One region of the Serratia sp. 2723 genome, then DNA from elsewhere that is predicted to be linked to it. Evidence: predicted binding sites of a transcription regulator. Region 1 holds the regulator's gene; each other region holds the start of a gene.
What was found. Region 1 encodes PurR, which represses purine synthesis genes. Its sites were predicted from a motif close to CANGCAAACGTTTGCNTG; they were not measured.
Positions count from the first base shown of each region.

Region 1 (10,511 bases):
TTCAACACCGTTATTTCCACCAAAATCTGCCGCTGGTCAAGATTGGTGAAGATGCCCATTTAGGCCCGGTGATTAGCAGCCAGGCCAAGAAGACCCTGGTGATACTGGTGGTCGGCGAAACCGCACGAGCAGAGAATTTTTCGCTAGGTGGTTACTCGCGCGAAACCAATCCCCGCTTGAAGCAGGACCATGTAGTTTATTTCAAAAATGCCAGTTCCTGCGGTACCGAAACGGCTATCTCCATGCCCTGTATGTTCTCCAACATGCCACGCAGCGATTACAACGCCACCTTGGCCGCTCACCAGGAAGGCATGCTGGACGTGATGGCACATGCCGGACTGAACCTGCTGTGGCGCGAAAATGATGGCGGTTGTAAGGGGGCCTGCGATCGTATCCCACATATCGACATGACCAAGTTGAAGCTTTCACAGTATTGCGACGGCGATGTCTGTATGGATAACGTGCTGCTGCATAAACTGGACGATTATATCAACGGCCTGAAAGGAGATGCTGTGATCGTGCTGCATCAGATGGGAAGCCATGGCCCGGCCTACTATCGCCGCACTACGCCCGAATTACGTCAGTTCTCACCGACCTGTGACAGCAACCAGATCCAGGACTGCACCCACGAGCAATTGGTGAATACCTACGACAATTCGCTGCTGTACACCGATGCCATGCTGGATAGCACCATCAAGCTGCTACAGCTTTACAGCGGTAAATTCAATACGGCGATGGTCTATCTTTCCGATCACGGTGAATCGCTCGGGGAGAACGGCATGTACCTGCACGGTACGCCTTATATGTTCGCACCGTCACAGCAGACCCACGTGCCTTTCCTGATGTGGATGTCTGCCGATTATCAACACAATTTCGGCATCAACCGCCAATGCCTGCAATCCCTGGCAGATACCGGTAAGATTTCACAGGATAATCTGTTCCACACCTTGTTAGGCATGCTAAACGTGCAGACACGGCAATATCAGCCCGACCTGGATATTCTGCAACGTTGCCGCAACTAGACGGGTGCAGCATGTGCGCCCCTAGGGTTATGATAGCGTATACAGCTCCGCTACAGAGTGTAAGTTGGCTGAAATACTTACCGTCTGAACCGGAATTTTTTTGCTGGTTTTTCTATCGGCGACTTGACCTAGACCAGTCAGTCTATTATTCTCATTTTCATTATGACAAAACAGACGAATTGCAACGGGGATACCCGAGAACATCTGCTCGCTACCGGCGAAACGCTCAGCCTGCGCCTTGGTTTTACCGGCATGGGCCTCAGTGAGTTGCTCGCTACCGCTGGCGTGCCCAAAGGGTCGTTCTATCACTATTTTCGCTCAAAGGAAGCTTTTGGCGAAGCGATGTTGCAACGCTATTTTGCCCATTACGACGCTCAAATGCAGGCGCTGTTTGCCGACTCTCGTAGCGATGCGCGTAATCAGTTATTAAGTTATTACGCCCAGGCCATCAGCTTCCACTGTCGTAGTGAGTGCCATAACGCTTGCCTGGCGGTGAAACTCTCCGCAGAGGTCAGCGATCTTTCTGAACCTATGCGCCATGCGTTGGAAGCGGGTACCAGCCGCGTGATTGGTCATCTACAAGACGCGATCGAACGCGGCATCCGTGAAGGTTCACTGGCTATCACCATGAGCCCGGCGGCCACGGCAGAAACGCTGTATTCGTTGTGGTTGGGCGCATCGTTGCGGGCTAAAATCCGCCACTCGGTCGCTCCACTGACCTGTGCGCTGGAAAGTATCGAACTGCTGTTGCGTCCAGCGCAGCCATAAAACCCCTTTTTTTACCCAAAAGCAGGTTAGCGATATTGTTTATCATCACTAGTCGACTGGTCTAATACTATAGGATGCACTATGAAGATTGAAAAATTGTTCTCTCCGCTCAAAGTTGGCCACACCACCCTGCCCAACCGCGTGTTCATGGCCCCGCTGACTCGTCTGCGCAGCATCGAGCCAGGTGACATCCCTACACCGTTGATGGCGGAGTATTATGCTCAGCGTGCCAGCGCTGGCCTGCTGATCACCGAAGCCACCCAGATTTCTTTCCAGGCGAAAGGTTATGCCGGAGCTCCCGGTCTGCATACCCCAGAACAAATCGCCGCGTGGAAAAAAATCACCCAGGCGGTACATGACAAACAGGGCCATATCGCCGTGCAGCTGTGGCACGTAGGCCGCATCTCCCACTCCAGCTTGCAGCCAGGCCAGCAGGCTCCGGTCGCGCCTTCAGCGATCAATGCCGAAACCCGCACCACGGTGCGTGATGAAACCGGTGCATGGGTCCGTGTGCCAACCTCTACCCCGCGCGCGTTGGAAACCAACGAAATCCCGGGGATCGTCAACGATTTCCGTCAGGCGGCGGCCAACTCGCGTGAAGCCGGTTTTGACTATATTGAACTGCACGCCGCGCACGGTTACCTGCTGCACCAGTTTATGTCTCCGGCGTCCAACCAACGTACCGACCAATACGGTGGCAGCATTGAAAACCGTACCCGTCTGACGCTGGAAGTGGTCGATGCCAGCATTGCCGAAATCGGTGCCGATCGCGTTGGCATCCGTATCTCACCGTTGGGCCCGTTCAATGGCCTGGACAACGGCGAAGATCAGGAAGAAGCGGCGCTGTATCTAATCGAAGAGCTGAATAAACGCGGTATCGCCTACCTGCACATCTCCGAGCCGGATTGGGCCGGTGGCAAACCTTACTCAACCGCGTTCCGCGATGCAGTAAGAGCACACTTCCAAGGGGTGATTATTGGCGCGGGTGCCTATACGGCGGAGAAAGCGGAAGAGCTGATCGCCCAAGGCTTTATCGATGCCGTCGCCTTTGGCCGCAGCTATATTGCCAACCCAGATCTGGTGGAACGCTTTAAACAGCAGGCTCCACTTAACGAGCAGCGTGCCGATTTCTTCTACGGCGGCGGTGCCGAGGGTTATACCGATTACCCAACGCTGTAAGTGAATTAAATTGACTTTGCACTCAGCTAATTAGGTGCGCTAAATACCGCGACACCTCAGGCTGAGGTGGGTGGGAGCCATACAGGTTAGCCGACCGTTGAGCGCATGGACGCGCGATATGAGCCATCCATGGATGGGTCCACGCCGTGTCGGCGCTCTGTCTGGCTCCCGCCTGCCGCACTATTATCCGCAGCCATTTTTATTTGTGACAACGTCACCTGCCACATGCGTTGAATTGCCTTATGCGACAAGGCTATACTGTCTGACGCTGTTCAAGTCACCTGCCGTCAGCCGCGGCATATCCAATCAGAGGAAACTATGCGCTTACTCCATACCATGCTCCGTGTCGGCGATCTGCAACGCTCCATCGACTTCTATACCAAGGTATTAGGCATGCGCTTACTGCGTACCAGCGAAAACACCGAGTACAAATACTCGCTGGCCTTCGTGGGTTATAGCGATGAAAGCGAAGGCTCGGTCATCGAGCTGACCTATAACTGGGGTGTCGACAGCTACGACATGGGCTCCGCCTTTGGTCATCTGGCGCTGGGCGTTGATGATGTCGCAACCACCTGCGACAACATCCGTCAGGCCGGTGGCAAAGTCACCCGCGAAGCCGGTCCAGTCAAGGGCGGTACCACCGTGATTGCCTTCGTCGAAGATCCTGACGGTTACAAGATCGAGCTGATCGAGAACAAGCACGCAGGTCACGGCCTCGGTAACTGAGGTTTCTCCAGGGCGCGCCCTGCGCCCTGCTTTCTATCTCCGCTGCACCAAGACAAGAAATTTGTCATAATGCGCGCTGAATTCGCTAAAGATAAGAAACTGATGGCCGAAAAAAGTGATCTTAACGCCCTGAGTGGCCGTTTCCGTGGATTTTATCCCGTTGTTATTGATGTGGAAACCGCCGGGTTTCATGCTCAGACCGATGCGCTGCTAGAGATTGCCGCCGTCACGCTGAAAATGGATGAGAATGGCTGGTTACAGCAGGATGAAACGCTGCATTTTCATGTAGAACCGTTTGAAGGGGCGAACCTGCAACCGGAAGCGTTGGCTTTCAACGGTATCGACCCACATAACCCACTACGTGGCGCAGTAAGTGAATATGATGCGCTGCATGCGATTTTCAAGGCCGTACGTAAAGGCATCAAGGATCAGGGTTGTAACCGGGCGATCATCGTGGCGCATAATGCCAACTTTGATCACAGTTTCCTGATGGCCGCCGCCGAACGCGCCAGCCTGAAGCGCAACCCGTTCCATCCGTTCGCCACCTTTGATACCGCTGCGCTTAGCGGGCTGGTATTGGGGCAGACGGTGCTGGCCAAAGCCTGTATTGCCGCCGGTATGCCGTTTGACAGCAGCCAGGCACACTCGGCGCTGTATGATACCCAGCAAACCGCCCAGTTGTTCTGTGAATTGGTCAACCGCTGGAAACGTCTCGGTGGCTGGCCGATTGCCAACGCTGAATCGCAATAACGGGCTGACAAACAGACGTAAAAAAATCGGGCGGCACTGTTGAAGGTGCCGCCCGACTTTATCTGGTCAACCTCTGCGCCATTAAGGCTGCTGGTCTTCCTGATCTTTATATTTCTCGGCCGTTTCTTTGATCAACGGCTGCAGTTCACCACGCTGGTACATCTCGATGATGATATCGCAGCCGCCAACCAGTTCACCATCCACCCACAGCTGCGGGAAGGTTGGCCAGTTGGCATACTTTGGCAGCTCGGCACGGATATCCGGGTTTTGCAGAATATCAACGTAGGCAAAACGTTCGCCACAGGCTGAAAGTGCCTGCACGGCCTGAGCAGAGAAACCGCAGCTTGGCAATTTCGGTGAGCCTTTCATATACAGCAGGATCGGGTTGGCAGAAATTTGCTGCTGAATTTTTTCAATCGTCGTCATTATTGCTTCCTCAAGCCACATCATGGCTACAACATGCATCACACTGGCTATTGTAGCGGCAGGACCGGTGCCAAGAAAACGCCATCTTTTGCAGGGACATTCTCTGATTGCCTCAGCAAAAACGGCGGTCACACCGAACCGGTTAAAACATGGCCCCAGAATAACATTTTTAATCGGGACGTTTCACTATTATATTTGCGCAGCCCAATGCCGGCGAGCAATAAGCCAACCACATGATCTCTGTCGCTTTTTTAGGCGACAGGTGTTTGATTTTGCGACAATAAAAATGCCATTAACGTTTTCTCACAATATGGATTAGTATTTATGAGATCCACGCTGTTTTATAGGGTGAATTTCGGGAATACTGTGACTCATTCGATTTCTGTTTCGGAGCCAAGGTTGGTAACGTCGATATGCGGTTAATTATTACACTTTTTGTGCTGCTATTTACGCAGCTCTTCTTCAATTTGGCGCACGCTGCGCCACAGGCACGTGTTTCTGCCGAGCAGCGCAAGAGTCACGTTAATGAAGCACGGCCAGACGACCGCAAGAAAAAGAAAGCGGAGAAAGCCAATAAAAAAGTGAAGGCAGCCACCCCTCCGAAAACGCTAAAAACCAAACCGGCAACCTTAAAGACGGCCAAAAAAACCACCAGAGTTAAAACCAAAAGCCAGGCAACCAAAACGGCCAAGCTCAAAGTGACTCCGCCTAAAAAAGGCTATAAAAAAGGCTATGGTCGCCATCGTGAAGAAGGCAAAGCTACGGCAAAATTGGCTGGCCGCGACAAGCCGTTGAAACTTTCCGCCGCCCATAAAAAACGTTATCAGCACGCCAAGCAAACCGCCATGGCCAAGCTGATGGGGCAAATGGGTAAACCCTACCGCTGGGGTGGATCTTCACCTGGTACAGGCTTCGACTGCAGCGGGCTGATTTATTACGCGTACAAAGACGTGGTGAAAATCAAAATGCCGCGTACCGCCAACGAAATGTACCACCTGCGTGATGCAGCGCCGATCAAACGTAATGAGCTGGAGAAAGGCGATCTGGTGTTCTTCCGCATCAACAACCGTGGCACCGCCGATCACGTTGGCGTCTATCTTGGTAACGGTAAGTTCATCCAGTCACCGCGCACCGGTGAAGAGATTCGCATCAGTCAGTTGGATAACGACTATTGGCAGAACCATTACATTGGCGCCCGCCGCGTAGTGACCCCGACCACCATTCGTTGACCTAGCACGGCTGAGCCAACTGCTCAGCCGTGCCTTACTCCCCAGAAAATCAAAAACCGCTGCGACTTTAATCAATCAGCCACTTGGCACACTTTGGATGTTCTTTTCGCTCGGAAAGTTGTTAAGATTAATGACCATAACAAAAGTGGTGCAATTGCGTTTTTTCGCCCTCGGCCACCCAGGCCCACAGCGTCGGAGAGACGTATTGTCTATAAAAGGAGAAAGCAATGTCGTTTGAATTACCTGCATTACCGTATGAGAAAAACGCTCTCGAACCGCACATTTCCGCGGAAACGCTGGAATACCACTATGGCAAGCACCATAACACCTACGTGGTTAACCTGAACAATCTGGTGAAAGGCAGCGAGTTCGAAGGTAAATCCCTGATCGAGATCGTCAAGACCTCCACCGGTGGAGTGTTCAACAACGCCGCCCAGGTCTGGAACCACACCTTCTATTGGCACTGTTTATCACCGCAAGGTGGTGGCGAGCCAACGGGCGCAGTGGCAGAGGCCATCAACAAGTCATTCGGCTCCTTCGCCGCCTTTAAAGAGCAGTTCACCGATGCCGCCGTGAAAAACTTCGGCGCTGGCTGGACCTGGCTGGTGAAAAAGGCGGACGGCAGTCTGGCGATCGTCAGCACCTCGAATGCGGCAACCCCACTGACGGGCGCAGACGTTCCGTTATTGACCGTTGACGTGTGGGAACATGCTTACTATATCGACTACCGCAATGCGCGGCCAAAGTACCTGGAAAACTTCTGGGCGTTGGTGAACTGGGCGTTCGTGGCAAAAAACCTGGCTTAACGACGGGTGACTAGCTAATAAGGCGCGGCACAAGCTGCGCCTTTGTTTTTTGCTGAGGATCAGTTCAATGCGGCAACAAAACTGAAAGCAATAATCATTGCCAAAGCACCCACGGTAGTGAGTAATGACATCTTCAAATTGGTATCCATATACAACTCCCTCTCAGATTGGCTTTTCCAGAGCATAAGCCACACAGTTAATACGTCAAATCATTTTCCCATAGTTCGTGATGAAAATCTTGTTATGATTTCCCCACGGATAAATACCGATTAGCTCTTCCACTTTTCTTCAATATGCGACAAAATCCGCAGTTCACAACTGCGTACCGATAAACTGCCCCTCCCTGTTCAAGCGATTTACGACTTCAGCACTAAAAACTCAGTTTTCGCTTATCTGGGAAAGGATCTACGCAGGCAAACGATTAACATCATACTTACATGCTGTAACATGTAGGTTTAGGAGTCATTCTTTACATGGCAACGATTAAAGATGTGGCCAAACGCGCTGGCGTTTCTACCACTACCGTATCGCACGTTATCAATAAAACGCGTTTCGTCGCCGAAGATACCAAAACGGCCGTTTGGGCCGCCATCAAAGAGCTGCACTATTCACCCAGCGCCGTGGCCCGCAGCCTCAAGGTCAACCACACCAAATCGATCGGCTTGCTCGCCACCTCGAGTGAGGCCCCCTATTTTGCCGAAGTGATCGAAGCGGTAGAAAACAGCTGCTACAGCAAAGGCTATACCCTGATCTTGTGTAACTCGCACAATAACCTGGATAAACAGCAAGCCTATCTGGCAATGCTGGCGCAAAAACGCGTCGATGGCCTGCTGGTCATGTGCTCAGAATATCCCGATCAGCTGCTGGGCATGCTGGAAGATTACCGTAATATTCCTATGGTGGTGATGGATTGGGGTACCGCGCGCGGAGACTTCACCGATACCATTATCGACAATGCCTTCAAGGGCGGCTACCTGGCAGGTCGCTACCTGATCGAACGGGGACACCGGGACATCGGTGCCATTCCGGGTCAACTGGCGCGTAATACCGGCGGAGGTCGCCATCAGGGCTTTCTGAAAGCCATGAAGGAAGCCAACATCGAAGTGCGTGAAGAATGGATCGTGCAAGGGGATTTCGAGCCCGAATCCGGCTATAAAGCCATGCATCAAATCTTGTCACAAAAGCATCGCCCAACCGCCGTTTTCTGTGGCGGTGATATTATGGCTATGGGGGCAATCTGCGCCGCCGATGAGCTGGGGTTGCGTGTACCGCAGGATATCTCGGTTATTGGTTACGACAACGTGCGTAATGCCCGCTACTTCACCCCGGCGCTGACCACCATTCACCAGCCGAAAGAACGCCTGGGCGAGATGGCCTTCACCATGCTGTTGGATCGCATAATCAGCAAGCGTGAAGAGTCGCAGGTGATTGAAGTGCATCCAAAACTCATTGAGCGCCGCTCCGTGGCAGATGGTCCTTTTGTCGATTACCGCCGTTAACCCTCCGTAGGGGCGCTGCAAATTGTGCTGCGCCCGATTAGCGACGCACTGCCCCCGGTTCCTCTTCACTGAGCCATTCCTGATTGAGCGTTTCGCTATCGCCCAGATAGTCCAACAGCCAGGCCATAGCCGGAGACTGGGCATTTTGCTGCCAGGTCAGGCAGCAGGCACTGGGCGGGAAAGGTTCATCCAGTGGTAACACCACCAGTTCGCCACTTTGTACCAACGGCAATACCCGATGCGCGGGCACCATACCCACACACAGCCCGGCACGCAAACAATCTACCGCCGAAACCCAGTCCGGCACGGTCAGCCGCCGCTGGTTGTCCAGCGACCAGGTCACCCGCTTGGGTAAATTGCGCGAAGTATCTTCCAACAGCAACGAGGGATAAGGGCGAAGCTGATCGTCGCGCAGCTTTCCTTGCAAGGCGGCCAGCGGATGTTTGGCATGCACTACACAGAGCCAATTCATAAAACCCATATCGCGAAAGGCAAAACCGCTGCCTACCGGCACCGCCCGCGTTGCACCAATGGCCATCTCAGCTCGGTCATCCACCAGCGCATCCCATACGCCGTTGAAAACTTCCGGTTGCACCATCAGCTCCACATCGGGGAAATGGCGATAAAAATCCAGCACCAATTGGCGACTACGCTGGGGTTTGACGATCAGATCGACCGCAATCCTCAGTTGCCCACGCCAACCGTTGGCCACCTGCTGGCACTGTCGTCGAGTATCGAGCATTTTTTTGATAACAACCCGCGCTTCTTTAATAAACAGCGCCCCCGCCGGCGTCAGCTCCACATCGCGGTGACGGCGCTCAAACAGCGGCACAGCCAGCCATTGCTCCAGTTGGCGTACCGTATAACTCACCGCAGAAGGAACTCGGTGCAACTCCTGTGCCGCCGCGCTGAAACTACCGGTCCGCGCTACCGCATCTACCACATCGAGTGAATATTCAGACCACATAATCTTGCCTTCAAATTTTTTAACAGCATCTTGCAAATATTACCGTTTCACAAGCAGAGATCCAGCCGTATACACTTGCCGGCGCTTCAAAACCTGCGACAACATAATTTTAACGAGAAATAGCAATGCGAAATTTTGGATTTATGTTCTATCTGGCCGGCCTGAGTATGTTGGGCTATCTGGCTACCGATATGTACCTGCCCGCTTTTGGAGCAATGCAGCAGGATCTGCAAATCTCCGCTGGGGCGATCAGCGCCAGTCTGAGTATCTTCCTGGCGGGCTTTGCCTTCGCCCAATTGCTGTGGGGACCACTGTCCGACCGTATTGGCCGTAAGCCCGTGTTATTGATTGGCCTGGCGCTGTTCGCCGTCGGGTGTCTCGGTATGCTGTGGGTCGAGAACGTGACACAACTGTGGTCACTGCGCTTTATTCAAGCCATTGGCGTGTGTTCCGCCGCCGTCACCTGGCAGGCGATCGTGGTCGATCGCTACCGCGATGGCAAAGCCAACCGCGTTTTCGCCTCTATTATGCCGCTGGTCGCCCTCTCTCCGGCGCTGGCCCCGCTGCTGGGTGCCTGGTTGCTCAACCATATGGGATGGCGGGCCATCTTCGCCGTGCTGCTGGGGATTACCGCCCTGCTGCTGATCCCCACCTTATTGCTGAAAGATCGTAGTAAACGAGTGCCTTCCGCCGATAAGAAGCCCAGCCTTGGCTTTATGCAGATCTTGAAATCACCGGTGTTCAGCGGCAACGTGATGGTTTTTGCCGCCTGCTCAGCCGGCTTCTTCGCTTGGCTGACAGGTTCACCCTTTATCCTCGGCGATATGGGATATAGCCCCAACGATATTGGCCTGAGCTATGTGCCACAAACGCTGGCTTTCTTATTAGGGGGTTACAGCTGCCGTAGCGCTTTAAATCGCATTTCTGGCAAAACCTTGCTGCCGTGGTTGCTGTTAGCTTACGGTATCAGCATGGCGGCGTTGTATCTGATCGCCACGCTGAGTGAACCAACGTTGACCACGCTGTTGATCCCGTTCTGCTTCATGGCGTTAGTAAACGGTGCCAGCTATCCGATCCTGGTGGCCAATGCGTTGATGCCCTTCCCCAACAACAGTGGCAAAGCCGCAGCGCTGCAAAAC
Region 1 covers NZ_JBNDIN010000005.1:218,968-229,478, forward strand. Annotated here, with positions in the region: gene eptA (phosphoethanolamine transferase EptA) at 1-1,022, shown strand, start outside; gene ABIE29_RS09905 (TetR/AcrR family transcriptional regulator) at 1,185-1,790, shown strand; gene ABIE29_RS09910 (alkene reductase) at 1,872-2,969, shown strand; gene gloA (lactoylglutathione lyase) at 3,288-3,695, shown strand; gene rnt (ribonuclease T) at 3,765-4,445, shown strand; gene ABIE29_RS09925 (Grx4 family monothiol glutaredoxin) at 4,527-4,874, opposite strand; gene ABIE29_RS09930 (C40 family peptidase) at 5,285-6,100, shown strand; gene sodB (superoxide dismutase [Fe]) at 6,328-6,906, shown strand; gene ABIE29_RS09940 (YnhF family membrane protein) at 6,966-7,055, opposite strand; gene purR (HTH-type transcriptional repressor PurR) at 7,380-8,405, shown strand; gene punR (DNA-binding transcriptional activator PunR) at 8,443-9,372, opposite strand; gene punC (purine nucleoside transporter PunC) at 9,498-10,511, shown strand, end outside.

Region 2 (10,511 bases), on a different contig from region 1:
CTGAATGCGGGCTTCTATTTTGCCGCGATGATCACGGTGGTGGGCTTTATCGCCATGCTGTTTGTCAAAGAGGGAAAACCGGCGCAGGAGGCTTGATATTCGATGCAGGGCGCAACCGTGCGGCTGCGCCCATGTTCGATTAATACAGCAGTGAATACAGCTGGCGGCGATATTTGGCGGCCAGCGCATCGCCAGTCCCCAGTGCGGCCAGAATATCCATCAAGGTCTTGCGGGCGTTACCGTTCGCCGCCGCCAAGTCCTTTTTCAGATGACCCATCAGCAATTCCAGCGCCTCTTCGTTACGGCCAACCTGATGCAGTTGCAAGGCTAGCTGCACGGCCAGCTCGACGTTTTCCGGCTGTTGCTGAACCTGCTGCTGCAACTGCTGAATTTCCGGCGTATCGGCGGCCTGCTTCATCAGCTCAATCTGCGCGACCAGACCGAGGTAACGGGTATCGCGATCCTGCAATGGGATGGTCGCCAGCACGGCTTCGGCATCATCCGTCTTGTTCAGGGCGATCTGGGTTTCCGCCAGCGTCAGGCCGATATCGCTGCGCTGATTGCTGAGGCTCCAGGCGTCTTTCAACAAAGGCAGTGCGTCTACGGCGCGGTCTTGCTGCAACAGTTCGCTGGCTTCCGCCAGCTTGAGATCTTCGGCCTTTGGCAGGAAACGCTGCAGGAATTCGCGGATCATCTCTTCCGGCTGCGGCCCTTGGAAACCATCAACCGGCTGACCCTCCTTGAACAGATAGACGGTTGGCAGGGAACGCAGACCAAACTGGGCGGCGATTGCCTGCTCGGCATCGCAATCCACCTTCGCCAGAATGAACTGACCCGCGTATTCCGCCGCCAGCTTATCCAGGATCGGGGTGAGTTGCAGACAGTGCTGGCTGCGGTCCGACCAGAAGTAGAACAGCACCGGCTGGGACATGGACTGTTCCAGCGTCTGGTGCAGGTTAGTTTCGTTAATATCAACAACGGCTTGAGCTAGCATGGTTTCTCTCTAATCTGATCTTGCAGAATCAATCTATTCTAGATGGGGGCAAAGCGGCGTGCTTCAACCCTTGGCCCCCGTTTGCTTAACCATTACTGCGCAATAGCCAGTCCAGCGCACGGCCCGGCAGCAGGCGTCGCAGGATGCTCATGGTATGCGCCAGTAGGGTGACCGGGTAGCGCAGCTTGGCTTTGGGGCTTTCCAGCGCGTGGCGCAGCTTTGGTAACACCGCTTCGGCAGGTAGCGTCAAACGCTTGGCGATGCTCGGGTTGTGCACCGGTTTATCGCTCTGCGCCTGATTGACGTTCTGGGTGAAGTGGGTTGTCAGCGGGCCTGGCTCGATCAGGCTGACCTGAATGCCGCTGCCGTGCAGTTCCATACGCAATGCGTCTGACCAGGCTTCCAGCGCAAATTTGCTGGCGGCATAGGCCCCACGCCCGGCGCTGGAAATTAACCCCATCACCGAACTGGTTTGAATAATGCGCCCTTCGCCGTGCGGCAGCATGGCTGGCAGCAGCAACTGGGTGAGCTGGTGGGTGCCAAACAGGTTGGCGGAGAATTGCCGTTCCAGTTGTTGGCGTGAAATCGAGCTGAGTGGGCCGTAAACGCCGAAACCGGCATTGTTGAACAGGCCATACAGCCGCCCGTTGGTCAGCTCGATCACCTGTGCGGCGGCGCGTTCTACGCTGGCGCTATCGTCCAGATCCAGCTCAATGCCTTCCAGCCCAAGCTGGCGCATGTTTTCCACATCTTCCGGCTTACGGCAGGCGGCCAGCACGCGATAGCCACGGTTACGCAGGTCCTGCGCCGCAATCAATCCTATCCCGCTGGAACAGCCGGTTATCAATACCGCTTTTTGCATAACTTTACCTAGTAGATAACCCTATTCAGTTAGACTCATGTTTTACTAGTGGTTCCAGCTGTTGTGCCATCCAGGAGGCAATAAACGGCTGGGCATCCTGATTGGGATGCAATCCGTCATCCTGCATCCATTCCGGTTTGATCACCACCTGTTCCATATAAAACGGCAGCAGCGGAATGTTGAACTGCTTGGCCAACGCCGGATACAGCGCACCGAAGGCCTCGGTGTAGCGGCGGCCATAGTTTGGCGGAATATGAATTTGCATCAGCAGCGGTTTGGCCCCCGCCTGCAAAGCCAGCGTGATAATCTGGTTGAGATCGCGCTCGATATCCGTAGCCGGGAAGCCGCGCAGACCATCGTTGGCACCCAGTTCGATCAGCACCCAGCGGGGCTGATGTTGTTTCAACAGCTCGGGCAAGCGTGCCAGCCCCTGAGCGGCGGTGTCCCCGCTGATACTGGCATTGATCACGTTTGGATAGCCAGGTTGTTTCTGCCACTCATCGGCCAGGCGAGTGGCCCAGGCTTGGGCCACCGGTAACCGATAACCAGCACTTAAACTGTCGCCTAAAATCAATAAGGTATCGGCCGCGACAGCACGTAAACTGAATAATCCCAACAGCAAAAGGAAGGGAAGATGCCAGCGGAAAACGTTCTTGAAGTTCATCATCTTAGTAAACACGTTGGTCAGGGTGAGCATCAGCTTACCATCCTCACCGGAGTCGAGCTGGTTGTCAAACCCGCGCAGACAATTGCGTTGATCGGCGAGTCAGGTTCGGGGAAATCAACTCTGTTGGGTATCCTTGCCGGGCTGGATGACGGCAGCGAAGGGGAAGTGCGGCTGCTGGGGGAATCGCTGACCACGCTGGATGAAGAAGGGCGCGCCGCACTGCGGGCAAAAAACGTTGGTTTTGTGTTCCAGTCTTTTATGTTGGTCCCCACCTTGAACGCGTTGGAAAACGTACAACTCCCCGCGCTGTTGCGTGGGGAAAGCGATCGCCAAAGCCGGGACCAAGCGGTGCAACTGCTGGAACAGCTGGGGTTAGGCAAGCGCCTTGGCCACCTGCCAGCGCAACTTTCCGGCGGTGAGCAACAGCGTGTGGCGCTGGCACGGGCGTTCAGTGGCCGCCCAAGGGTGCTGTTTGCCGATGAACCCACCGGCAACCTGGATCGCCAGACCGGTGAGCGCATTGCCGATCTGCTGTTCTCCCTCAACCGCGATTTTGCCACCACACTGATCCTGGTTACCCATGACGAGACCCTGGCGGCACGCTGTCAGCGGCGGCTGCGCTTGCGTGAAGGCAAGCTGTGGGAGGAAGCATGATTTGGCGTTGGTTCTGGCGTGAATGGCGTTCGCCTTCGCTGCTGATCGTCTGGCTGGCGCTGACGCTGTCGGTCGCCTGCGTGCTGGCACTGGGCAGCATCAGCGATCGCATGGACAAAGGCTTGAGCCAGCAAAGTCGCGACTTTATCGCCGGAGATCGGGTATTGCGTACCGCGCACCCGGTGCCGGAAGGCTGGCTGAACGATGCTCGGCAACAAGGGCTGAAAGTCAGCCGCCAGCTTTCTTTTACCACCATGACCTACGCAGGGGATCGTCCGCTACTGGCCAACGTGAAGGCCACCGATGCGGCCTATCCGCTGTATGGGCAGTTGGAAACCCTGCCAGCCAATCTCAAACCCATGCCAGGCAGCGTGCTGGTGGCTCCCCGCCTGTTGGCATTATTGGATATCAAGGTCGGTGACAATCTGGAGGTAGGGGATACCACGTTACGCATCGCCGGTGAAATCGTGCAGGAGCCAGATTCCGGCTTCAATCCGTTCCAGACTGCGCCTGGCATTATCATCAACCTGGCAGATGTGGATAAAACCGGCGCGGTACAGCCGGGCAGCCGCCTGACCTACCGTTATATGTTTGCTGGTACGCCAGCCGATATTCAACGCTATGAGGATCGCCTCAAACCGCAGCTCAAACCCGATCAGCGTTGGTATGGGCTGGAGGAGTCCGGCAGCGCGCTAGGCAAATCGCTACAGCGTTCCCAACAGTTCCTGCTGCTTTCGGCGCTGCTGACCCTGCTGCTGTCGATCGCCGCCGTGGCGGTGGCGATGAGCCACTATTGCCGCAGCCGCTATGACCTGATTGCGGTGCTGAAAACCCTTGGCGCGGGCAGAAAGGCACTCAGCAAGCTGATTATTGGCCAGTGGCTGGCGGTGTTACTGCTGGCGGGAACCTGCGGTAGCGTGATGGGGCTCGGGTTTGAAGCGGTGCTGATCCGCTTGCTGGCACCGGTGTTGCCGGGGGAACTCCCTGCAGCCGGGGGCTGGCCGTGGCTGTGGGCGATGGGTGCACTGGTCATGATTTCGCTGTTGGTCGGGCTGCGTCCGTATCGGCAACTGCTGGCAACTCAGCCGCTGCGCGTACTGCGCCGGGATGTGGTAGCCAACGTCTGGCCGCTGCGTTACTTCCTGCCGGCCACGGCGGTGATTGTGGTCGGGCTACTGACGGTATTGATGGGGGCAAGTACGCTATTGTGGGCCATTCTGGCCGGTATGGTGGTGCTGGCCTTGCTGCTGGGGGGAATTGGCTGGGGCAGCCTGTTGCTGCTGCGGCGCATCACGCTGAAAAATCTGGCGCTGCGGTTGGCGGTGAATCGCCTGTTACATCAGCCTTGGGTGACGGTAAGCCAACTGGCGGCATTCTCGTTGTCGTTTATGTTACTGGCTCTGCTGCTGGTATTGCGTGGCGATCTGCTTGAACGTTGGCAACAGCAATTACCGCCAGACAGCCCGAACTATTTCCTGCTGAATATGACTACGGCACAGGTTCCACAGGTGAAAGCCTTCTTGCAACAGCATCAGCTGCATGAGGAAACCTTTTACCCTATCGTGCGTGTGCGCCTGTCGGAAATTAACCAACAGGTGGCAACGGAGCGGGTACGTGAAGACGATCCCGGTGGCGAGGCGGTTAACCGTGAACTGAATCTGACCTGGCAAAACGATCTGCCGGATCATAACCCGCTGACGGCAGGCACCTGGCCGCCGAAAACCGGCGAGGTCTCAATGGATGAAGGGATCGCCGGCAGGCTCAAGATCAAACTGGGCGATACCTTGACGTTCAGCGGCGATACCCAATCGTTCAACGCCAAAGTGACTAGCCTGCGGCAGGTGGATTGGGAAAGCCTGAAGCCGAACTTCTACTTTATCTTCCCGCCGGGTGCATTGGACGGGCAGCCACAAACCTGGCTGACCAGCTTCCGCTACGACGGCGACGGCAAGGTACTGACACAGCTTAACCGCCAGTTCCCAACCCTGAGCCTGCTGGATATCGGTTCGATCCTCAAGCAGGTCGGCGGCGTGTTGCAGCAGGTGAGCAGGGCGCTGGAGGTGATGGTGGTGCTGGTGGTGATCTGCGGCGGTCTGCTGTTGCTGGCACAGGTACAGGTAGGGATGCGGCAACGTAGGCAGGAACTGGTGGTTTACCGCACGCTAGGCGCTGGCAAACGTCTGCTGCGCGCCACGCTGTGGTGCGAGTTTGCTTTGCTGGGGCTGGTGGCCGGGATCGCGGCGGCGGTGGGGGCGGAAGCCGCGCTGTGGCTGTTGCAAACCAAGGTGTTCGACTTCCCGTGGGCACCTACGCCGGTGCTGTGGTGGGCGTTACCGCTGCTGAGTGCCTTGCTGCTCTCGCTGTGCGGCGGCTGGCTTGGTGTACGCCTGCTGCGCGGCAGGGCGTTGTTCCGCAGCTATGAAGGTTAATTTTTTAATGGCTGTAGCGATGGTAGAGCAAGGTTAATTGCCCCTCACCCCAACCCTCTCCCACAGGGAGAGGGAGCCGTACGGGGTTGCTATCAGGTGAAGGAGTTGATCTGTAACGGATTGATGTAGAGGATGAATACCGTAGTTAATTTGTGGCACGGTAAGTCCCCTTTAGGAGCCGTACGGGGTTGCTATCAGGTGAATATGTTGATCTGTAACAGATTGATGTAGAGGATGAATGCCGTAGTTAATTTGTGGCACGGTAAGTCCCCTCTCCCTTTGGGAGAGGGTTAGGGTGAGGGGGATACACAGAGATTAAATGCCTATCACCCCACAAGATCACCCCAGCTTTTGCTGCGCCCAGGCCAAGCCACTTTGGTACTCGGCTGGCAGCAGCGGCGCTAACGCCTGCAATGCCTGTTGCAAAGAGGCTGCATCGGGATCGTTGAGATTCAGGTGACCCACTTTGCGCCCCTCGCGCACCTCTTTCTCATACCAGTGCAAGTGCACCAGCGGCAGGGCCAGCCATTGCTGATTAACCGCCGTGCCAATCAGGTTAACCATCACCGAAGGCGTATTCACCACCGGCTTAGGCAGCGGCAGCCCCAGGATGGCACGCAAATGCAGCTCAAACTGGCTGATGGAAGCGCCGTTTTGCGTCCAGTGGCCGCTGTTGTGGACACGCGGAGCCAGCTCGTTGATCAACAGGCTGTCCCCCACGATAAAGCACTCCATCGCCATCACACCCACGTAGTTCAACTCATCGAGGATCGCGGCCAACATCTGCTCGGCCTGCTGCTGCAACGCCGGATTGGGCTGTGGCAGCGCCACGCTGGTACGCAGAATGCCTTCTTCGTGCAGGTTGTGGGTCAACGGATAGAATACCGACTGGCCATCGAGACCACGAGCACCCACCAACGACACTTCGCCAGAGAAATTAATCCCCTGCTCGACGATGCATTCGCCATAGTTATCCGCTGGTAACTCAGCCTCCTGGCCAGGGCGCAAACGCCATTGGCCACGGCCGTCGTAACCGCCAACGCGGCGTTTAACGATCGCCAACTCACCCAGGGTGGCAAACACCTGAGGCCATTCGCCAGCATTTGCCAGCAATTGCCAAGGGGCGGTAGCGAGATGAAGCCGATCGAGCAGTTGCTTCTGTGTCAGGCGATCGGCCAAACGCGGGAAGATATCGCGGTTGACGAAGTTATTGTGCGTCGCCAATTCGCGGGTCAGAGCGGTTTCTGGCCAGCGCTCGATCTCTGCGGTGATCACCGCATTTTGATAGGGCACCGCTTCCGGTTCGGCATCCAGACCGACAGGATAAACTGCAATCCCCAACGGTTCACCGGCCTGGCGCAGCATACGCCCTAACTGGCCGTTACCCAGTACGCAAACCGGCTTCATGCGTCCTCCTGTGGGTCCGGGTGGTTCAGTACCTCGTCGGTCTGGGCCTGACGCCACTGCGCCAACCGCTGTGCCAGCCCGGCATCGTGCAGCGCCAGGATTTGTGCTGCCAGCAACCCGGCGTTGGCCGCACCGGCTTTACCGATAGCGAGCGTACCAACCGGAATGCCGCGTGGCATCTGCACGATGGAATACAGGCTATCGACACCGCTCAATGCAGCGCTTTGTACCGGCACACCCAGCACCGGAACCAGCGTTTTGGCCGCCAGCATGCCTGGCAGATGCGCAGCACCACCGGCACCGGCGATGATCACGTCAAAACCCATGGCCTTGGCATGTTCGGCAAAGCTGAATAGTTTATCCGGCGTACGGTGGGCGGAGACAACTTCGACATGGAACGGGACATTCAGCGTGGTCAGAACTTCGGCCGCGGACTGCATAGTGGCCCAGTCACTTTTTGAACCCATTACGATTGCGATTTTAACCCCAGCGTTGGCGGCTGAAGTAGCGGTGGCTCCCATGAGTGCATGGCTCCTGTGATGTGGACAAACGTCGGCTGGCAGGCCGTATGAGGGCGTAGAGCATATCATGGGTACAGGGTAAGGAAAACGGTTGCGTCGACGGTTTTGCCATCAAAAGCGTGAAAACAGCTTAGAAGGGGAATTGGATCAGTTCGACGGCATCTGCCGTGACTTTCATCATCGAGCCTTCCGTATGCCAGGCTCCCAACACGGCGCGATGGGCTTCACCGTTCGGTAATGTCAGCGGATGGATTGCCGGGCGATGGGTGTGGCCGTGGATCATCCAGTGGACGTTGTGGCGCAACATGGCCTGCTCAACGGCCTGCGGGTTGACGTCCATAATCGCGGTGGATTTGTATTGGTTGCTTTGCTGGCTGCGTGCACGCATTTTAGCGGCGATCTTCAAGCGCCAGCGCAGGGGGAGCGCCAGAAAAGCACGTTGGATCCAGGTGTTATGAACTTTTTTGCGGAATTCCTGATAGGCCTGATCGTCGGTGCACAGGGTATCGCCATGCAGGATCAGGATCTTGCGACCATACAGCTCGACGACTTGCTCTTCCGGTAGCAGGATCATGCCGCTCTGTTTGGCAAAGCGCTTACCCAACAGGAAATCGCGGTTGCCGTGAATGAAGTAGCAGGGCACTCCGGCCTGGGGCAACGCCTTTAGTGCGGCGGCAATTTCGCTATGCAACGGCTCGGGGTCGTCATCACCAATCCAGGCTTCAAACAGATCGCCCAGAATGTATAACGCATCGGCGTGAATGGCTTCACGCTGCAAAAAACGCAGAAAACCGGCAGTGATTGCCGGTTCCTGTGCGCATAGATGCAGGTCTGCGATGAACAGCGTGCTCATGCAGCCGCGATTACTCGCTGACGGTAACGCTGGTGATCACCACATCTTCAACCGGTACATCCTGGTGCATGCCGCTGCGGCCAGTTTTTACCGCTTTGATCTTCTCGACCACGTCCATGCCTTCTGCCACTTCGGCAAATACGCAGTAACCCCAACCCTGGGCGTTTTCAGCACGGAAGTTCAGGAAGTCGTTATCAACCACGTTGATGAAGAACTGGGCGGTAGCAGAGTGTGGATCGTTGGTACGAGCCATTGCCAGGGTGCCACGGGTGTTTTTCAGGCCGTTGTTAGCTTCGTTCTTGATGGTTGCTTTGGTGTCTTTCTGATGCATACCAGGTTCAAAACCACCGCCCTGAACCATAAAGCCGTTGATGACACGGTGGAAGATGGTGTTGTTGTAGAAGCCTTCACGGCAGTAGTTCAGGAAGTTTTCAACGGTAACCGGTGCCTTGTCAGCAAAGGTTTTGATAACGATATCGCCGTGATTGGTGTGGAAAGTAACCATAGTTTTAGTCCTAGCAAGATGAAATGAGCTGTCACATAGGAAGGCGTGTGAGCAATCAGACCGACTTTATAACATATCTCCATTAATCAGTCAGCAGTGGCTAGAGTGGCAGTTCCGCGGCAGAAATACATGTGTTGTAATCTTGGTCTGGATTGGGTTAATTCCGATCTTACGCAATTTTCTGCCGATCAATTCAGCAATCCTTGGGCTTGACCTTGCAATAGAGCAGCCTTCGGGTTTCAATATGCGGATATTTTGTTATCACGCACACCACGGACAGCCCTGATGCTAAAGATTTTTAATACCCTGAGTCGTCAAAAAGAGGAATTTAAGCCTATTCATGCCGGTAAAGTCGGTATGTACGTGTGCGGGGTAACCATTTATGACCTGTGTCATATCGGTCATGGGCGTACCTTTGTCGCTTTCGACGTGGTAGCGCGCTATCTGCGTTATCTCGGCTATTCGCTGAACTACGTGCGTAACGTGACCGACGTGGACGATAAAATCATCCGCCGCGCGGCAGAAAACGGCGAAACCTGCGATCAACTGACCACGCGTATGCTGGCAGAGATGCACGCCGATTTTGATTCACTGCTGATCGAACGCCCGGATCAGGAACCGCGAGCCACCCATCATATCGAAGAAATCATCGAGATCACCCAACGCCTGTTGGCGCGCGATCATGCCTATGTGGCCAGCAACGGTGACGTGATGTTCTCCATCGATAGCGATCCGCAATACGGCCTGCTTTCCCGCCAGGATCTGGAGCAACTGCAAGCCGGTGCGCGTGTAGAAATCGACGACGTGAAGCGCAACCCGATGGACTTCGTGCTGTGGAAGATGTCCAAGCCAGGCGAACCAAGCTGGAAATCGCCTTGGGGCCCAGGCCGCCCAGGCTGGCATATCGAATGCTCGGCCATGAACTGCAAACAGCTTGGCACCCATTTCGACATACACGGCGGTGGCTCCGATCTGATGTTCCCGCACCACGAGAACGAGATAGCCCAATCCAGCTGCGCGCATGATGGCCCGTACGTCAATTACTGGATGCATTCCGGGATGGTGATGATCGACAGAGAGAAGATGTCCAAGTCATTGAACAACTTCTTTACCATCCGCGACGTGCTGGGGTACTACGACGCCGAAACCGTGCGTTACTTCCTGATGTCTGGCCACTACCGCAGCCAACTGAACTACAGCGAAGACAACCTCAAGCAGGCGCGTGCCTCGCTGGAACGTTTGTATACCGCGTTGCGCGGCACTGACGCGAATGCCAAACCTGCTGGCGGCGAAGTCTTTGAAGCGCGCTTCCGTGAAGCCATGGACGACGACTTCAACACCCCAGAAGCCTATTCCGCGTTGTTCGATTTGGCGCGTGAAGTAAACCGCCTGAAGAGCGAGGACATGGCGGCGGCGAATGGGTTGGCGGCAGAGCTGCGTAAACTGGCCAAGGTACTGGGCCTGCTGCAACAGGAGCCTGAACAGTTCCTGCAAGGTGGCGCGCAAGCGGATGACTCGGAAGTAGCAGAGATCGAAGCGTTGATCAAACAGCGTAATGATGCACGTGCCGCCAAAGACTGGGCGCTGGCAGATGCCGCTCGCGATCGGTTGAACGAGAT
Region 2 covers NZ_JBNDIN010000003.1:156,556-167,066, reverse strand. Annotated here, with positions in the region: gene ABIE29_RS05745 (MFS transporter) at 1-96, shown strand, start outside; gene ABIE29_RS05740 (co-chaperone YbbN) at 140-994, opposite strand; gene ABIE29_RS05735 (SDR family oxidoreductase) at 1,080-1,856, opposite strand; gene tesA (multifunctional acyl-CoA thioesterase I/protease I/lysophospholipase L1) at 1,882-2,520, opposite strand; gene ybbA (putative ABC transporter ATP-binding protein YbbA) at 2,491-3,177, shown strand; gene ybbP (putative ABC transporter permease subunit YbbP) at 3,174-5,606, shown strand; gene purK (5-(carboxyamino)imidazole ribonucleotide synthase) at 5,946-7,013, opposite strand; gene purE (5-(carboxyamino)imidazole ribonucleotide mutase) at 7,010-7,534, opposite strand; gene ABIE29_RS05705 (UDP-2,3-diacylglucosamine diphosphatase) at 7,665-8,387, opposite strand; gene ppiB (peptidylprolyl isomerase B) at 8,398-8,892, opposite strand; gene cysS (cysteine--tRNA ligase) at 9,178-10,511, shown strand, end outside.
Region 2: purE (5-(carboxyamino)imidazole ribonucleotide mutase) is a predicted target of PurR. The motif match lies at 7,615-7,632, and genes of this name have one in related genera.

Region 3 (10,511 bases), on a different contig from region 1:
CGAGTCCGGGATCTGTAACTCACTGAGACGTCAAAGGGTTTTTATGACACAACAGCCACAGGCGAAGTATCGCCACGATTATCGCGCCCCAGATTATACCATCACCGATATCGACCTGGATTTTGAACTGGATGCAGACACCACGCGCGTTACCGCCGTCAGCCAGATCAAACGGCAGGGTGCCGCCGGTGCCCCACTAACGCTGAATGGCGAAGACCTGACTCTGGTGAGTATTCAAGTGGATGGGCAGCCGTGGAGCGCCTATCGCCAGCAGGAAAACCAACTGGTGATTGAACAGCTACCGGCCCAGTTTACCCTGACGATCGTGAACGACATCCATCCGGCCAAAAATAGCGCGCTGGAAGGGCTATACCTGTCTGGCGAAGCGCTGTGCACCCAATGCGAGGCCGAAGGCTTCCGCCATATCACCTTCTATCTGGATCGCCCAGACGTGCTGGCCCGTTTTACTACCCGCATCGTTGCCGATAAAGCGCGTTATCCGTTCCTGCTGTCGAACGGCAATCGAGTGGCTGAAGGCGATCTGGCAGACGGCCGTCACTGGGTGCAATGGCAGGATCCGTTCCCGAAACCTAGCTATCTGTTTGCGCTGGTGGCGGGTGATTTCGACGTGTTGCGCGATAGCTTCACCACCCGTTCTGGTCGTAAGGTGGCCTTAGAACTGTTTGTCGATCGTGGCAACCTGGATCGTGCCGATTGGGCCATGACCTCGCTGAAAAATTCGATGAAGTGGGACGAAACCCGCTTTGGCCTGGAATACGATCTGGATATCTACATGATCGTCGCCGTGGATTTCTTCAACATGGGGGCGATGGAAAACAAAGGGTTAAATATCTTTAACTCGAAATATGTGTTGGCCAAGGCCGAAACCGCCACGGACAAGGATTACCTGAATATTGAAGCGGTGATTGGTCACGAATATTTCCATAACTGGACCGGCAACCGTGTGACCTGCCGCGACTGGTTCCAGCTTAGCCTGAAAGAAGGGCTGACGGTGTTCCGCGATCAGGAATTCAGTTCAGATCTGGGTTCCCGTTCGGTCAACCGCATCGATAACGTGCGGGTGATGCGTGGAGCGCAGTTTGCCGAAGACGCCAGCCCGATGGCGCACGCGATCCGGCCGGATAAAGTGATCGAGATGAACAACTTCTACACCTTGACGGTGTATGAGAAGGGATCCGAAGTGATCCGCATGCTGCACACGCTGCTGGGGGAACAACAGTTCCAGGCGGGGATGCAGCTTTATTTCGAACGCCACGACGGCAGTGCGGCCACCTGCGATGATTTTGTGCAGGCAATGGAAGATGCTTCCAACGTCGACCTGTCGCTGTTCCGTCGCTGGTACAGCCAGTCCGGCACGCCGCTGCTGACGGTGCGTGATGACTATAGCGCCGAGGATCAGCAGTACCGTTTGCACGTCAGCCAGAAAACCGCCCCGACGGCCGATCAGCCAGAAAAACTGCCGTTACATATTCCGCTGGATATTGAGCTTTACGACAGCGAAGGCAACGTCATTGCCTTGCAGAAAGACGGTTCACCAGTCAATAACGTGTTGAACGTCACCGCCGCCGAACAGACTTTTGTGTTTGATGGCGTCGCGCATAAGCCGGTTCCTTCGCTGTTGCGTGAGTTTTCGGCACCGGTCAAGCTGGATTATCCGTACAGCGATCAGCAACTGACCTTCCTGATGCAGCATGCACGCAATGAGTTTGCTCGCTGGGATGCCGCGCAGAGCCTGCTGGCCATCTACATCAAGCTGAACGTGGCCAAATATCAGCAGAAGCAGCCATTGTCGCTGCCGCTGCACGTGGCAGATGCCTTCCGGGCGGTGCTGCTGGATGAGAAGCTGGATCCGGCCCTGGCCGCGCAGATCCTCACGCTGCCATCGGAAAACGAAATTGCCGAGCTGTTCGCCATCATCGATCCACAAGCCATTTCGGCGGTGCATGAGGCGATCACCCGTTGCCTGGCTAAAGAGCTGGCCGATGAGTGGCTGGCGGTGTATCACGCTAACAAAACCGAAGGGTACCGGGTTGAGCATGGCGATATTGCCAAGCGTTCGCTGCGCAATATTTGTCTGCATTATCTGGCTTTCGACGATGTAGAGCAGGCCGACAAGCTGGTGGTGCAACAGTTCCAGCAGGCCGATAACATGACCGATTCGCTGGCGGCACTGGCAGCGGCGATGGGGGCACAGTTGCCTTGCCGTGATGCCTTGATGACCGAGTTTGATGAGCGCTGGCATCACGATGGTCTGGTGATGGACAAGTGGTTCATCCTCCAGGCCACCAGCCCGGCGGCAGACGTACTCTGCAAGGTGCGTGCGCTGCTGCAACACCGTTCCTTCAGCCTGAGTAATCCAAACCGCACCCGCTCGCTGATTGGTGGGTTCGCCTCGGCTAACCCGGCGGCATTCCATGCGGCAGACGGCAGCGGCTATCAGTTCCTGGTAGAGATCCTCAGCGATCTGAACAAGCGTAACCCACAGGTTGCCGCGCGGCTGATTGAACCTCTGATCCGCCTGAAGCGTTATGATGCCTCTCGTCAGGCGTTGATGCGTCAGGCGCTGGAGCAGTTGAAAGGGCTGGAGAACCTGTCTGGCGATCTGTTTGAGAAGATCACCAAGGCGTTAGACGCGTAAAAAGCAAGGGGGCGGCATTTGCCGTCCCCTGATTAATTTGCCACCTGGCGGGAAGTCTCAACGGCTTGCGGTGGTGCCAACACTCTTGCCAGCACTTCTGCTTCCAATTCCGCCAGCTTTGCCGAACCTTTGCGGCGTGGCCGCGGCAAATCAATAGTCAGATCCAATCCGATACGTCCCTCTTCGATTAACAGCACCCGATCGGCCAGTGCGATCGCCTCACTAACGTCATGCGTGACCAGTAGCACGGTGAAGCCATGCTGTTGCCAAAGCGTTTCGATCAGCCCCTGCATTTCAATACGGGTTAGTGCATCCAGAGCCCCCAAAGGTTCATCCAACAGCAACAGCCGTGGGCGATGGATCAACGCGCGGGCCAGTGCGACACGTTGTTTCTGTCCGCCAGACAGCGCGGCTGGCCATTCATTGGCTCGATCGGCCAGCCCAACGGTGGCTAACGCCTGCAATGCAGCATCACGCCAGTTGCCGCGCAGGCCAAGCCCCACGTTGTCGATCACCTTTTTCCACGGCAGCAGGCGAGCATCCTGAAACATTAGCCGCGTATCGTCTTTGGCATGGCTGAGTGGCGCATTACCACTCAGCAGTGTCCCGCTGTTGGCCGTTTCCAGCCCGGCGAGCAGACGTAATAAGGTGCTCTTACCACAGCCGCTGCGGCCAACCACGGCCACAAACTGGCCCGCGGTGATGCGGAGTTGCAAATCGTCCAATACGGTTCGGTTGCCATAACGTTTGGCGATGGCTTCCAGCGTAATGGGGGTGCCTTGCGGGAGGCGAGTCGGGGCCGTCATTATGCTTCTCCTGATTTCAGTTGATAGGCCGGGTGCCAGCGTAACCAGACACGTTCGAGCAACTGTGCGCAGGCATCGGCCAGCTTGCCGAGCAGGGCATACAGAATAATGGCGACAACGACCACGTCGGTCTGTAGAAATTCACGGGCGTTCATCGCCAGATAACCGATGCCCGAGTTGGCGGAGATGGTTTCGGCGACGATCAGCGTCAGCCACATAAACCCGAGGGCAAAACGCACGCCGACCATGATCGAAGGCAGCGCACCGGGTAACACCACCTGCGTAAACAGGCTAAAGCCGCTCAGGCCGTAGCTGCGCGCCATTTCCAGCAGGCCACGATCGATATTCTTGATGCCGTGATAGGTGTTCAGATAGATCGGGAACAGCGTACCCAGCGCCACCAGGAAGATTTTGGCGGACTCGTCGATGCCGAACCACAGGATCACCAGCGGGATCAGCGCCAGATGCGGCACGTTACGGATCATCTGTACCGAGCTGTCGAGCAGCCGCTCCCCCCAGCGGGACAGGCCGGTAATGAACCCAAGTACCAGACCCATGCTGCCACCGATACTGAAGCCAATCAGCGCACGCCAACTGCTGATGGTCAGGTGTTGCCATAGCTCGCCACTCTGGGTTAAAGCCCAAAAGGCAGCCACTACGGCGCTTGGTGCGGGCAAGATACGGTTAGATAACCAGCCAGCCTCAACGGCGGTCTGCCAGCCAATCACCAGTGCGACCGGCAAAGCCCAGGGGGCCAGCCGGTGCAGAATTTGTTGTGCACCTTTCGCCATCCTCATGCTCCTCAGCTTTGTGACACTTTTTGTGGGACATAGATATTAGCGACCACTTCACCCTGCGGTTTGATCGCACGCAGCTGCGTTGGTTGCTCGCTGGTGGCCAGATCGAGGTGAGGGAACAGCAATTCACCTACGCGATAGGCTTCTTCCAGATGCGGGTAGCCGGAAAGAATAAAGGTATCGATACCCAGATCGGCATATTCCTGGATGCGTTCCGCGACGGTCGGGCCATCTCCCACCAGGGCAGTGCCTGCGCCGCCACGCACCAGTCCGACACCGGCCCACAGATTAGGGCTGATTTCCAGATTGTCCTTTTTGCCGCCGTGTAAGGCCGCCATACGCTGTTGGCCAACGGAATCGAAGCGGGCAAAGGCTTTCTGCGCATCGGCAATGGTTTGATCATCGAGATTGGCGATCAGACGGTCGGCCGCCTGCCAGGCTTGTTCGGTGGTTTCGCGCACGATGACGTGCAGGCGGATACCGAAGCGGACTTTGCGCCCCAGCGCCGCTGCTTTGGCTCGTACTTCCTCTATTTTTTCCTTCACCTGCGCAGGGGGTTCTCCCCAGGTCAGATACAGCTCGACCTGCTCGGCTGCCAGATCCTGCGCCGCCTCTGAGGAACCGCCAAAATACAGCGGTGGGCGGGGCTGCTGTACCGGCGGGAACAACAGCTTGGCGCCTTTCACCTGAATATGCTTACCGGCGAAATCGACGGTTTCACCTTCCAGAACCCTGCGCCACACGTGGGTAAACTCGGCGGAGGCTTCGTAACGTTCGGTGTGGTTAAGGTGCAATCCTTCCGCTGCCAGCTCTTGCGGATCGCCACCGGTCACCAGATTGAACAGGGCGCGGCCATTGGAAAGCCGATCAAGTGTGGCGGCTTGCCTGGCTGCCAACGTTGGGGAGATGATGCCAGGGCGCAGGGCCACCAGGAATTTCAGCCGCTGCGTAACCGGAATCAATGAAGCGGCAACTAACCAAGAGTCTTCGCAAGAGCGCCCCGTTGGGATCAGTACGCCGCCGAAACCGAGCCGGTCAGCGGCCTGGGCGATCTGCTGAAGATAACCGTAATCGACCGCACGTGCCCCTGCCGAACTTCCCAGATAGTGGCCATCTCCGTGAGTCGGTAAAAACCAGAATACGTTAATGCTCATAGCGCTCTCTCCTGATTATTGTGCGGCTGGGTGCCATACGCGTTGAGAAATATCGACCTGCACCGGAACCAACCGGTTGGCGAAAAAGAGATCGGCGGTTTTCTGTTGGGCAGTAATGGTGGCTTCTCCCAAGGGTTTGATGGCCGTTGGCGGGCGATGATCCAGATAGCTGGCAATAACCGCCTCCGGTAAGCTCATCGCCTTGGCCAGCAGGGTAATGCTCTGCGCCCGATCGCTATGCGTCAGCGCATCTGCCTGGGTCAGAACCTCCAGCACCTGCCGAATGAACGGGCCGTTGGCTTCGGTATAAGGGCGAGCGGCCAGGTAGAAGGAGCCGGTCTGGTTCAAGTGGCTGCCATCGGTCAACACCCGTACACCGCCTTGCAGCAACGCGGCAGAATAGTAGGGATCCCAGATCACCCAGGCATCGACGTTGCCCTGTTGGAAGGCCGCTCTGGCATCGGCGGGCGTCAGATAAACCGGTTGGATATCGGTAAACTTCAGGCCGTCCCTTTGCAGTGCCCGCAGCAGCAGGTTGTGTGAGCTGGAGCCTTTCTGGAAGGCTACTTTGTGGCCTTTCAACTCGGCGACGCTGTGGATCGGGCTATTTTCCGGCACCAGGATCACTTCCGCCTTGGGTTTTGGCGGTTCTACGCCGACGTACAGCAGGTCGGCCCCGGCGGCTTGGGCAAAGATTGGCGGGATATCGCCGGTGCTGCCCAGATCGATGCTGCCGACGTTCAGCGCCTCGAGCATCTGCGGGCCTGCCGGGAATTCAATCCAGCTGATGTTGGTAGTGGGGAAGCGTTGTTCCAGTAACCGATGGGTTTTGGCCAGCACCAGACTTACCGAGCCTTTTTGGTAGCCGATACGAAACTGAGCGGGCGCATTATCTTGTGCGACGGCGGTATTGGTCAGCGCCAGCGCCATGATGGCGGTCAGCGCACCGGTGTTAAGCCAACGGCGAAAAGAGAGTGGCATGATGATTTCCTTAGGGCGGTTAGGCAGTTTGCCGGGTTAACAGAGAGGCGACGGTGTTTAGTACCGGCGGTTTACGGCGGCTGAGTGCCAGATAAAAACTGTCCAACGCTTCGGTCAGGCGCGCGGCCACCCCATCGGATAGTTGGGCCAGTTCACCGTTAAGCACTATCTGGCCGTCATCGGCAAACACGCCGTGCAGCACTTCCTGGGCTTTCAGCGCCGTCAACACTGGTTTCAACGCATAGTCCACCGCCAGCATGTGGCCGACGGAGCCACCGGTGGCCAGCGGCAAAACCACTTTGTGTTCCAGCGCTCGTTCAGGAAGCAGGTCGAGTAAGGTTTTCAGTGCGCCAGAAAACGAAGCCTTGTAAACCGGCGTAGCGATTAAAAGGCCGTCCGCTGCGGCCAATTGCGCGGCAAAGGCTCGGATATCAGGACTGTTAAAATTGGCGCGCAGCAGATCTTCCGCCTGGAAATCGTGCAGGGTATAGGGGATCACTTCCACCTGCTGCTGTTGTAGCCAGCGTTGGCTTAGCTGTAACAGCACTGCCGAACGTGAGGGGATCCTTGGGCTGCCAGCCAGAGAGATAACGCGCATCGCTACTCCTTATATCGAAAAGTTATCAATGTTAAATTAATGTTCGAAAAGTGTTTTAAAGCTAACAGCAAAAGGGGACGTTATTTAAATCTCTTTTTTTGATTTTGATATGCGTAAAGGGGGAAAGCGGGGGAAATCGCGCCATACAAGGGAAACGATTGCGCTAAACGCGCTTTTTTTGCCTTTAATCAATTCCAATTGGCGAGGGGATACCGGATAATACGCCCCCGGTCGCACCATCAGGCGCAGCGATTTAACAGTATCCTCAAGTCTGCAGGGTATAACCGGGAAATCAGGAGAGTACATGTACTACCCCATCGTCAGGAAAGCCTTGTTCCAGCTCGATCCCGAGCGCGCACACGAATTGACCTTCAGTCAACTGCGCCGTATTACCGGCACCCCACTAGAGTTTCTTATCCGCCAGTCGGTGCCGAGCAAGCCGGTGAGCTGCATGGGGCTCTCTTTTAACAACCCGTTAGGTTTGGCTGCTGGCCTGGATAAAGACGGCGAGTGTATTGATGCCTTTGGCGCGATGGGCTTTGGCTTTGTTGAGGTCGGTACCGTTACGCCGCGTCCGCAAGCGGGCAATGATAAACCACGTCTGTTCCGCCTGGTCCCGGCCGAAGGGCTGATCAACCGCATGGGGTTCAATAACCGCGGTGTAGACAATCTGGTTGAAAACGTTAAAAAATCCCATTTTGGCGGCGTGCTGGGGATCAATATCGGCAAGAATAAAGACACGCCGGTCGAGCAGGGTAAAGACGATTATCTGATCTGTATGGATAAGGTTTATCCGTATGCTGGCTATATCGCGATTAATATCTCATCACCCAATACTCCAGGATTGCGATCCTTACAGTATGGTGAAGCGCTGGACGATCTGCTAGCGGCGATAAAAAATAAGCAGGCCCAATTGCAGGCTCGCCATCACAAATATGTGCCGGTTGCGGTAAAGATCGCGCCGGATCTTTCAGAAGAAGAACTGATCCAAATAGCGGACAGTTTAGTGCGTCATAATATTGATGGGGTCATTGCCACCAATACTACCCTCGATCGTAAACTGGTTCAGGGGTTGAATTACTGCGATCAGGCGGGGGGATTAAGTGGCCGCCCGGTACAGTTACGCAGCACCGAAGTGATCCGTCGTCTGTCGCAGGAGTTACAAGGACGCTTGCCGATTATCGGCGTTGGCGGAATTGATTCCCTGACGGCGGCGCGGGAAAAAATGGAGGCCGGGGCAACGTTGGTACAGATTTATTCCGGATTTATCTTCCACGGGCCGCGTTTGATTAAAGATATCGTTACCCATATCTAATATTTTACCTTTCATTTTCGGCCGGGGGTTTATTTCTGCCTCCGGCTCGTCTATATTTTGTTCGGTAGCGGAATTATCCGATGTGTAAGCAACCTTTCTGGTGATAAAATCGCCCTTTGCGTAATATTGTGTTGGCATGTGGTGAGAAGGATAAGCAATGAAGATAAAACCTGACGACAATTGGCGTTGGTATTTTGACGCAGAGCACGATCGACTGATGCTCGATTTAGCCAATGGTATGATCTTTCGTTCACGCTTTCCGGCGAAAATGCTAACTCCGGACGCCTTCGCAGAAAGTGCATTCTGTGTCGATGATGCGGCGCTTTATTTTGATTATGAAGAACAGTGCAAGCAGATAAAGCTCAGCCATGAACAACGTGCCGAATTGGTATTAAATGCGTTAGTGGCCTTTCGTTTTCTCAAACCCCTGATGCCCAAAAGTTGGCATTTTGCTCAACAGCGCTATCCGCTACGCCCTAAAAATGGTGAGTTGGCGATGGTGAAGGTGATGGATACCGGTGTCGAGGCGCGTCTGCTAGTGGTGGAAGCTGGGGATAATGCCAGCCTGTGCCTGCTGGCACAAAATCAGCTGGTGCTGGCTGGGCGTACCATGGTGCTGGGGGATGCGATCAAAGTGATGCACGATCGTCTGAAACCTTGCGTCCCGGATGAACAGTCTGCCCCGGCTTACGACAGGGCAGTATAAGGCTGTGTCCCCCAGATGGCCCCAGCCCGAAGGGGCGCGGTCAATTGAGGGACACAGCTTTCTGTTACGCCAGCTTCACATTGCTTTTAGGAATACAGCTGCAACAGAGGATAGTGCCGTTGGCGGCCACTGCGCTTTTCTTTAGCGGCGCAACCTCGCCCTCCACCAACGTTATCTTGCAACTGCCGCACAGGCCAGCCCGACAGGAGTAAGGGATGCGAATGCCTTGCTGCTCCAACTGCTCCAACAAGATCTGCTGGTTATTACCGGCAAACACCTTTCCTTGATACTCAATACTTACGCTGGTGGTGCTGTCCTGCGGTGCCTGCAGGTTTTCGACGACCTTGCCTGCCCCGTAAGGCCGTGGCGGTTTGGTTGCCAGTACTTCAACGCTATCGCCGACGCGGATAATACCGCTGTTACGGGCAATCATGTTTTGACCAAAGTCGACGTCGCCATTATCGGCAGTACGGAACTGTTGCAGCGAACTCAACGGCTCGCCGCTCGGGTGCTTGCGGCCACGCTCGATGCTGACCGTGGTCAATACGCAGCGGCTGCAAGGTTTTACCAGATCGAACATCACGTTGCCGACGCGGATCACCTGCCAACCATCTTCTGCCCAGGCCGGGCTGCCGCTCACCACCAGGTTTGGGCGAAACTGCTCCAGCCTGATGCTGCTTGGGCAGCGTTGCTGCAGATCCTGGAATGAGGCTTCATTAATCAGCAGGTAAGGGTAACCGTCGGCAAAGGAGAGCGGGATCTCCGGGTGCTTTTTTACCCTACGGGTTAGTTCAGGCCCAACCCAGCGTAGCTGTACCTCACGCTGAAAATAACCGCTTAGCCAGGTGTTGATTGCCACCGGCGCGATCAACGCGGTGAAATGGTTGCCCCACACCTCGGTCGGCTGCGCATCTGGTGCGAAATCAATGAAGCGGATAGCCGCGCTTTCACCGTCCGGGGCGGTAAGAAACAGACCATCGGCTAACAACGCCGGGGTAAACAGCACCATTTGCGGGTATTGGCGGGCGGTGATGAAGGTACCGTCTGGCTCGGTGATCATAAAAGAGCGATCAAAAGCCAGGCCATGGCTGGCCACCTGGGCGTGAGAAAGCTGCAAACCCCGTAGTGATTTGACCGGATGAACGTAAAGTCGGGAGAGCGTGATCACCCCTGCCTCCGTACGATATATGAAATAGAAGGGAGCAACTTTATGACAAGCGGTCTGGATTAGCTATAATGCGCAACAATTTTCTTTTTGGTGATAAGCACGATATGAACACTCTGTTTGCCAGCACGGCGCGTGGACTGGAAGAACTGTTAAAAAGCGAACTGGAGCGGCTTGGCGCTCACTCCTGCAAAGTGGTGCAGGGGGGAGTACATTTTCAGGGTGACGATCGTCTTCTGTACCAAAGCTTGCTCTGGAGCCGCCTGGCTTCGCGTATTCTGTTGCCGCTGAATGAATTTCGCGTGCACAGCGATCTGGATCTGTATCTTG
Region 3 covers NZ_JBNDIN010000015.1:26,487-36,997, reverse strand. Annotated here, with positions in the region: gene pepN (aminopeptidase N) at 44-2,659, shown strand; gene ssuB (aliphatic sulfonates ABC transporter ATP-binding protein) at 2,692-3,465, opposite strand; gene ssuC (aliphatic sulfonate ABC transporter permease SsuC) at 3,465-4,256, opposite strand; gene ssuD (FMNH2-dependent alkanesulfonate monooxygenase) at 4,268-5,416, opposite strand; gene ABIE29_RS19595 (sulfonate ABC transporter substrate-binding protein) at 5,432-6,397, opposite strand; gene ssuE (NADPH-dependent FMN reductase) at 6,417-6,995, opposite strand; gene pyrD (quinone-dependent dihydroorotate dehydrogenase) at 7,300-8,310, shown strand; gene ABIE29_RS19580 (cell division protein ZapC) at 8,468-9,016, shown strand; gene ABIE29_RS19575 (YcbX family protein) at 9,081-10,184, opposite strand; gene rlmKL (bifunctional 23S rRNA (guanine(2069)-N(7))-methyltransferase RlmK/23S rRNA (guanine(2445)-N(2))-methyltransferase RlmL) at 10,289-10,511, shown strand, end outside.
Region 3: pyrD (quinone-dependent dihydroorotate dehydrogenase) is a predicted target of PurR. The motif match lies at 7,143-7,160, and genes of this name have one in related genera.